2 regions of the Streptomyces sp. NPDC016459 genome follow, and region 1 is predicted to be linked to the other one. Evidence: riboswitches for the same ligand, from Rfam matches in the RefSeq annotation. Region 1 holds a riboswitch; the other holds the start of a gene.
What was found. Region 1 has a riboswitch for S-adenosylmethionine ahead of ABZ567_RS01665 (aminotransferase class V-fold PLP-dependent enzyme). Riboswitches for the same ligand answer to the same signal wherever they lie in the genome.
Positions count from the first base shown of each region.

Region 2: it holds a riboswitch for S-adenosylmethionine, as region 1 does, so the genes downstream of both, thrC (threonine synthase) here and ABZ567_RS01665 (aminotransferase class V-fold PLP-dependent enzyme) in region 1, are expected to answer to the same signal.

Region 1 covers NZ_JBEYCR010000001.1:369,252-373,657, forward strand. The annotation lists gene ABZ567_RS01655 (rhomboid family intramembrane serine protease) at 1-509, shown strand, start outside; gene ABZ567_RS01660 (Lrp/AsnC ligand binding domain-containing protein) at 506-787, shown strand; gene ABZ567_RS01665 (aminotransferase class V-fold PLP-dependent enzyme) at 859-2,280, opposite strand; SAM riboswitch class IV at 2,498-2,614, opposite strand; gene trpD (anthranilate phosphoribosyltransferase) at 2,697-3,761, opposite strand; gene ABZ567_RS01675 (cytochrome bc complex cytochrome b subunit) at 3,895-4,406, opposite strand, start outside.
Region 2 covers NZ_JBEYCR010000014.1:109,706-114,111, reverse strand. The annotation lists gene ABZ567_RS26935 (MoaD/ThiS family protein) at 84-359, opposite strand; gene thrC (threonine synthase) at 374-1,684, opposite strand; SAM riboswitch class I at 1,678-1,822, opposite strand; gene ABZ567_RS26925 (glucosyl-3-phosphoglycerate synthase) at 1,943-2,884, shown strand; gene ABZ567_RS26920 (hypothetical protein) at 2,974-4,311, shown strand.

The DNA.
Region 1 (4,406 bases):
CCCTGCTCACCCCGCTGACCGCGCTCTTCGTCCACGGCAGCTGGCTCCACCTGCTGGGGAACATGCTGTTCCTGTACGTGTTCGGCGCGATGACCGAGGAACGCATGGGCGCCGTCGAGTTCGCCCTCTTCTACCTGGGCACCGGCTACCTCGCGCTCCTCGGGTACGCGGCGGCGCACGCGCACAGCGAGCAGACGCTCGTCGGGGCGTCGGGGGCGATCTCCGGGGTGCTCGGGGCCTTCCTCTTCCTCTTCCCGCGGGCCCGGGTCACCAGCCTCTTCCCCTTCCTCTTCTTCCTTCCGCTGCGCTTCCCCGCCTGGATCGTGCTGATCTTCTGGTTCGTGCTCCAGTGGCTGGCCGCGCGGGCCGCGGGCGCCGGTCCCGGCGTCGCCTATCTGGCCCATGTGCTGGGCTTCTCCGTCGGCTTCCTCTACGCGTGGGGGCGCCACAGGGGTGGGGATAGAGTGAAAGCCCAAGCCGCGGCGACCGAGGGAGAAAGCCAGCCGTGATCACCGCGATCGTGCTCATCAAGACCAGCGTGGACCGCATCCCCGAGATCGCCGAGTCCATCGCCGCGCTCGACAGCGTCAGTGAGGTCTTCTCCGTGACCGGTACGTACGACCTGATCGCCATGGTCCGGGTGCCGCGCCACGACGACCTGGCGGACGTGATCCCCGGCAGCATCAGCAAGATCCCGGGCGTCGAGGCCACGGACACCCACGTCGCCTTCCGCACGTACTCCCAGCACGACCTGGAGGCGGCCTTCGCCATCGGTCTGGAGTCCTGAGAGCCCGTGCGCGGCAGGACTGAAGGGGGCCTCCCGACCGGGAGGCCCCCTTCACCCGTACGAGTGAGCGCTCAGCCGCGGTCGGGGACGCAGCGGCCGTCCTCGGTGCGGTAGTTCCACCGCGCGCCGTCGCGGACGAGCTCCTTCACCGCGCCGACGAACCGCTCCACGTGCTCGTCGGGCGTACCGGCGCCGAAGCTCACCCGGATGGCGTTGAGGGACCTCTCACCGGGCGCGGCCTCGGGGGCGCCGCACTCGCCCTGGGTCCCGGGGTCGCCGCCGAGCAGCGTGCGGACCAGCGGGTGTGCGCAGAAGAGTCCGTCGCGGACGCCGATGCCGTACTCGGCGGAGAGCGCGGCGGCGAAGTGGGAGCTGTTCCAGCCCTCCACGACGAAGGAGATGACGCCGACCCGGGGCGCGTCGTCGCCGAACAGCGACAGCACCTTGACCTCGGGGACCTCGGCGAGTCCCGCGCGGACCGTGGCGATCAGGTGCCGCTCCCGCGCGACGAGGGCGTCGAAGCCGGCCTCGGTGAGCGCCTTGCAGGCGGAGGCGATGGAGTACACGCCGATGACGTTCGGGGAGCCGGCCTCGTGGCGGGCCGCGGTGGTGTGCCACTCCACGTCCACCCCGCCGTCGGCCCGGCGTGCCACCTTGCGGGAGGCGCCGCCGCCCGCGAGGTAGGGCTCGGCGTCCTGGAGCCAGTCGGCGCGGCCGGCGAGGACGCCCGAGCCGAAGGGCGCGTACAGCTTGTGCCCGGAGAAGGCGATCCAGTCCACGTCCAGGTCCTGGACGGAGACCGGGTGGTGGGGCGCGAGCTGGGCGGCGTCGAGCACGATCCGGGCGCCGTGGGCGTGCGCGGCGGCGGCGAGCTCCTTCACCGGCCACAGCTCCCCGGTGACGTTGGAGGCGCCGGTGACGCAGACGAGCGCGGGGCCTCCCGTGCCCGAGCTGGGCCGGGAGCTCGGGGAGGGGTCTCGGTCGGCGAGGGCGCGCTCCAGGGTAGCGACTGCCTGCTCCGGGGTGCGCGGGGCGTCGAGGTAGGTGACGCGGGCGTCCTGCCACGGCAGCAGCGAGGCGTGGTGCTCGGTCTCGAAGACGAAGACCTGGCAGTCGGCGGGGAGGGTGGCTGCGAGCAGGTTGAGCGAGTCGGTGGTGGAGCGGGTGAAGACGACCTGGTCGTCGGGGCGGCAGTCGAGGAACTCGGCGACGGTGGCGCGGCTGTTCTCGAAGAGGTCGGTGGAGAGCTGGGAGAGGTAGCCGGCGCCGCGGTGGACGCTGCCGTAGTACGGGGCGTACGCGGCGACGTCGTCCCACACCCGCTGGAGGGCCGGGGCGCTGGCCGCGTAGTCGAGCGCCGCGTAGGTCACCTCGCCGCCGGTGACGAGCGGGACGGTGACGTCCCGGCCGAGGACGGGCAGCGGGGCGGCGCAGCAGGAGTCGGCGGACTCGTCGGCGGCGGTGGCGACGGCGGCGTGAGTGCGTGCGGACATGGCGGTATCTCCCGGCGGGCGGTGCGGAATGGCTTCGGTGATCCGTACGCGGCCGGACACGGCGGGGTACGGGTGATGCCTCGGAGACGTCGGGGACGCACGCGGGTACGCGGAAGTGACCCTGTTCCGAGGGTGAAGTAGGGGCGGATTCGCCCTATCGCATTCGCTTGCTCACGGAAAAAGCTCCTCGAGAGACCAGGACCCCTGGTGTTCGAGGGGTCCGCGCTTGCCGTAGACCTCGCTGCCTACAGCCTGGTCATCACCCGGGGCACCCCGCCACGGACGGAGGGTTGCCGGACAGCAAGCCGGGGCCAAAACGCTGTCACTCGTGACCTGTAGGACATCCTGCCACATGATCGCCGAAGCGCAAGACCCCGGTCCGCATACTGGACCGGGGTCGAACGGCGGTGCACGCGCTACGCGTTGCTGACGGCGATCCAGCGCTCCAGGGCCCGGCGGGCCGCGCCGGAGTCGATCGCCTCCGCGGCCTTCTCGATGCCGACGCGGAGCTGCTCCGCGAGGGTGCCCTCCCCCGGGGCGAGCGCGACCAGCGCCGCCGCCGAGTTGAGCAGCACCGCGTCCCGTACCGGGCCGGTCTCCCCCGCGAGCAGCCGGCGGGCGACGTCCGCGTTGTACGAGGCGTCCGCGCCGCGCAGGGCCTCCACCGGCACGAGGTCGATGCCGACGTCCCGGGGGTCGAAGGCCTCCTCCCGTACCGCGCCGTCGCGGACCACCCAGACCCGCGAGGTGGCGGTGGTGGTCAGCTCGTCGAGCCCGTCGTCGCCGCGGAAGACGAGCGCGGAGGAACCGCGCTCGGCGAGCACCCCGGCCATGATGGGGGCCATCCGGGCGTCGGCGACCCCGGTGGCCTGGGCCCGCACCCGGGCGGGGTTGGTGAGCGGACCGAGGAAGTTGAAGGTGGTCCGGATGCCGAGCTCCCTGCGGGCCGCGGCGACATGACGCAGCGCCGGGTGGAACTTCACCGCGAAGCAGAAGGTGATCCCGGCCTCCTCCGCGACCTCGGCGACCCGCCGCGGGGTCAGCTCCAGGTTGACGCCGAGCTTCTCCAGGACGTCGGAGGCGCCGGACGCGGAGGACGCGGCCCGGTTGCCGTGCTTGACGACCTTGGCACCGGTGCCGGCGACGACGATCGCGGACATGGTCGAGATGTTGACGGTCTTGGCGCCGTCGCCGCCGGTGCCGACGATGTCGACGGAGGGGCCGGGCACCTCGATCGTGTTGGCGTGCTCGTACATGGTGCGCACGAGCCCCGAGATCTCCTCGACGGTCTCGCCCTTGGCACGCAGGGCGACCGCGAAGCCTGCGATCTGGGCGTCGGTGGCCTCGCCGCGCAGGATCCGGTCCATCGCCCACGCGGTGTCCTCGGCGCTCTGGTCGCGGCCGGTCAGCAGACCGTCCAGGACGACGGGCCAGGAGCGGCCCGCCGACGTCAATCCTCCAGCGGGGGTCACAGCGCTCATGGCAGCTCCATCGTCAATTGCGCGCGCAATAGGTCATGGCCAGCCTATCGAGCCCCGGGGACGGCAAAGAGCCCCGTCCATCGAATGGACGGGGCTCTCGCCGTGGCGACCGGCAGGTCAGGAGTTCAGGTGATCAGTGGTGGCCGTGGCCGTCCTGGATCGCCTTGTACTCCTCGACCGTGGGCTTGGCGATCTGGCTGTCGTCGCCGTAGTAGCCCTTGTTGAGCTTGATCCGGAGCTTCTCCATGCGCCCGACCTTGCGCTCCACGCCGTTCTCGTCGACGGCCGGCGGCAGCGCCGCGGCCTCGTACTGCTCGTGCGCGGTGAGGCGGTGCAGCTCGCCCTGGCTGAGCGGCTCGTGGACCTCGACGAACTCACCGTGCGGCAGGCGCTTGATGATGCCGGACTCGCGTCCGTGCAGCACCTTGTCCTTGTCGCGGCGCTGGAGGCCGAGGCAGATCCGCTTGGTGACGATGAACGCGATGACCGGGCCGACGAAGAAGAAGATCCGCACGAACCAGGTGATCGAGTTGATCGACAGGTGGAAGTGGGTCGCCCAGAGGTCGTTTCCACCACCCACCAGCATGATCATGTACGCGGTGATCCAGGCGACACCGAAGGCGGTGCGCGTCGGAGCGTTGCGCG
Region 2 (4,406 bases), on a different contig from region 1:
ACCATGCAGAATTGCCCCCTCCGCTTTATGGCGCGGAAGGGGCAATTCGAGATCTTCGACAAAGACGGGACAACGGGTACGGCTCAGCCTCCGGCGACGGCCGGGATGATCGAGACGCCCGCACCCGCCGGGGTCGCCGTCTCCAGGCCCTGCTCGAAGCGCACGTCGTCGTCGTTCACGTACACGTTCACGAACCGGCGCAGCTTGCCCTGGTCGTCGAGGACGCGGGCGGCGATACCCGTGTGGTTCTTCTCCAGGTCCTCGATCACCTCGGCGAGGGTCGCGCCCTCGGCCTGGACCTCGGACTGCCCGCCCGTGTAGGTGCGGAGGATGGTGGGGATGCGGACGTTCACGGCCATGTCTTCGTAACCTTTCAGAGCGCCAGGCCGGCGTCGCGGAACGCGTCCAGGCTCGGGCGGATGGTGACGGTCGCCTGAGAGGTGTCGGCCACCGCGTCCAGGGTCTTGAGTCCGTCGCCGGTGTTGAGGACGACGGTGGTGAGGTTCGGGTCGATCAGCCCGTTCTCGACGAGCTTCCTCGCGACGCCGACGGTCACGCCGCCCGCGGTCTCGGCGAAGATGCCCTCGGTCTGCGCGAGCAGCTTGATCGCGTCGACGACCTGCTCGTCGTTCACGTCCTCCACGGCGCCGCCCGTGCGGCGGGCGATGTCGAGGACGTACGGGCCGTCGGCCGGGTTGCCGATGGCGAGCGACTTGGCGATCGTGTTCGGCTTCTGCGGGCGGACGACGTCGTGGCCGGCCTTGAAGGCGACGGAGACCGGGGAGCAGCCCTCGGCCTGGGCGCCGAAGATCTTGTACGGCTTGTCCTCGACGAGGCCCAGCTTGATGAGCTCCTGCAGACCCTTGTCGATCTTCGTGAGCTGCGAGCCGGACGCGATCGGGATGACGAGCTGGTCGGGGATGACCCAGCCGAGCTGCTCGCAGATCTCGTACGCCAGCGTCTTGGAGCCCTCGCCGTAGTACGGGCGGAGGTTGACGTTCACGAAGCCCCAGCCCTCGCCGAGCGGGTCGCCGATGAGCTCCGAGCAGAAGCGGTTGACGTCGTCGTAGTTGCCCTCGATGGCGACGAGGTCGCCGCCGTAGACACCGGCCATGACGACCTTGCCCTGCTCCAGGTCGTGCGGGATGAACACGCAGGAGCGGAAGCCGGCACGGGCGGCGGCGGCGCCGACGGCGCCGGCCAGGTTGCCGGTGGAGGAGCAGGAGAGGGTGGTGAAGCCGAAGGCGCGGGCGGCCTCGATGGCCTGGGCGACGACCCGGTCCTTGAAGGAGTGGGTCGGGTTGCCGGAGTCGTCCTTGACGAAGAGCCTGCCGGGGGCGACGCCGATCTCGCGGGCGAGGTTGTCCGCCTGGACGAGCTTGGTCCAGCCCGGGTTCAGGTTCGGCTTGTCGGCGACGTCGGCGGGGACGGGCAGCAGGGGGGCGTAGCGCCAGATGTTGGCGGGGCCGGCCTCGATCTGCTTGCGCAGCGCCTCGGGGTCACCGGTGGGGAGGTCGTACGCGACTTCGAGAGGTCCGAAACAGAGTTCGCAGGCGAAGATCGGACCGAGCGCGAACACTTCACCGCATTCGCGACAGGAAAGTCCGGACGCGGGACCGAGGTCGACGGTGGTGGCGGGGGTGACGGTCTGTACAGCCATGGAGGCGAGGCCCTTTCTCCTCATCTTTCCCATGACGAATTTTTCGCCATGAGACGGATTTGGCACCTTCCCTAGTCAGGGACCTCGCTGGAGTACGAGCTGCTGACTGGAGGGTTGCCGGGGCTTCAACGGGCCGTTTCCCTCTGCCCCTCTGGATGAGCGGTATTCGGTTGTGTAACGCGGGCGGCACCCCGACATGCGTCGGGCGTCCGCGTTGTTCAAGACTGTAACCGAAGGCATGGACGGTCGAGATGGTCGTCCGAACCGCGAGATGGAGATCACGTGCTGGATGAGGTGGAGCGCTGGCTGGACCGGCGGTCCTGGTCCGTGGCCGATCGACCGCTGGAGCGGGTTCTCGCCGCCAAGCGCGGGACGAAGGTCAGCGTGGTGCTGCCCGCGCTGAACGAGGAGGCGACGGTAGGGGACATCGTCTCCGTGATCCGGCGCGAGCTGATGGGCGGGCCGGCCCCGCTCGTCGACGAGCTGGTGGTGATCGACTCGGGGTCCACGGACCGTACGGCGGAGGTGGCGGCCGCGGCCGGGGCGCGGGTGGTCGCGCGGGACGCGATCCTCCCCCGGATACCGGCGGTGCCGGGCAAGGGCGAGGTCCTGTGGCGGTCACTGATGGTGACGAGTGGGGACGTCGTCTGTTTCGTGGACGCGGACCTGCGGGACTTCTCCGCGGACTTCGTGACGGGGATCGTGGGCCCGCTGCTCACCGACCCGGACGTGGACCTCGTGAAGGCGATGTACGACCGCCCGTTCAACGACACTCCTGGTCAGGGCGGTCGCGTCACGGAGCTGGTGGCACGCCCGCTGCTCAACCTGCACTGGCCGCAGCTGGCCGGTTTCGTGCAGCCGCTGGGCGGGGAGTACGCGGCCCGCCGTTCGCTGCTCGAACGGCTGCCGTTCCCGGTCGGTTACGGAGTGGAGCTGGGGCTGCTCGTCGACGCGCTGCACACGGTGGGCCTGGACGCGCTCGCGCAGGTGGACGTGGGGGTCCGCAAGCACCGTCACCAGGACGGGCTGGCGCTCGGCCGGATGGCGGCGGCGATCTACCGGACGGCGCAGCTGCGGCTGTCACGGGGGCATCTGGTGCGGCCGTGGCTGACCCAGTTCGAGCGGGGTGAGTCGGGGTTCACGCCGCGGACGTACGCGGTGGACACGGAGGAGCGGCCGCCGATGGCCGAGATCGTGGAGTACGCGCGCCGCCGCGTGGCGTAACGCCCCATGATGATGTGTTTTGCCTACATTGCCCTTTTATGCGCTTCAGACAACAACACCTGGGAAAGGTACTCGCGACCGTCGCACTGATGACGGGCTCGCTCGCGCTCACCGCCGCCGGACCGGTCGCGGCGGACGTGGTCGAGCCCTTCGGCAAGCGGTACGACGCGTCGCTGTACGGCGACTTCGCCACGATCGGCGACACGGTGACGGCCGCCAGGACCGGCACGACCGGCACGACCGGCACCACTGGCACCACCGGCACGACCGGCACCGGCGGGGGCACCGGCGGCGGTTACGGCTCCAGCACCGGCCGTGTCGTGCTCCCGGCGGGCGCCGAGGTGGCGTACGCCCGGCTGTTCTGGGGCGGGAACGACGGCACGTACACGGGCCCGAGCGGCGCGCGCCTGGGCCGCTGCGACCTCTCGGGCGCGGACGCCGTCCGCTCGCCCGGCGACCCCGCGACGACCGCCCCCGTGCTCAAGGTCGGCGCGGGTCCCGCGACCCCCGTCTCCATCGACAGCATGGTCACCGACCCGGCCGGCGTCGAGGGCCCGCACTACTACACGGGCGAGTCCGACGTGACCGCCGCCTTCAAGGGCGTCACGGGCACGGACACGCGGATCGCGGTCGGCAACGTCTGGGCCCCGACGGGCAAGGGCTGCGTGGCGGGCTGGTCCCTGACGGTCGTCCACCGGTTCCCGGGGCCGGACCCGGTCCACGCCCCCGAGCGGCGGAAGGTCTACGTCTACGGCGGGCACGTCCTCCAGCGCTCGACCTCCCCCTCGACCACGATCACCGTCGACGGCTTCCAGCGGGGGCCCGGCCCGGTACGGGCCAGCGTGACGGCGTACGGGGACGGCTGGAGCGCCTCGGACGCCCTGTTCCTCGTCGACGGCAGGAACCTCCACGAGAGCCGCACCGGCACGGTCCGCGACCTCCTCGTCGGCGAGGACGTGGGTGCGGTCCCGCCCGGCGCGACCTCGGCCGACCTGACCTTCTCCACGAGCAGCGACACGTACGTGCCCGCGGCGCTCGCCTTCTCCGTACCGGTGCCGACGCCCACGCCCACGCCCACGCGGGTGCCGGAGCGCCCGGCGAAGAGCGAGGACCCGGCGGCCGGGGACGGGAAGCCGATGAAGACGGGGCCGCCCGCGACACGGAGGCCGCCGAACGCCACGCCGACCCCGACCCCGACCTCCACCCCGACCCCGACCCCTGTGGACCCGACTCCCACCCCCGCCCCCCTGGCGACGTCAGATCCGGCCCTCCCTGCTCCCCCGGCCCCAGGGCCGGGCGGGTACAGCGGCTCGATGGCCGAGACCGGCGGCAACGGTGAGCGGCTCTGGCTGCTCGGGGCGCTCGCCCTGGCGCTCGCGGCGACGGGCCTGGTGGCGAAGGCGGCGATGCGAGGCCGACGCGACTAGGGCAGGCGACCCGCCTCCCCGTCCCTTCCCGCCGGAGGTACTCGCGACCACCCTCCGTGGCCGGAACCCCCCGTCTCGTATACGTACGTTTGAGC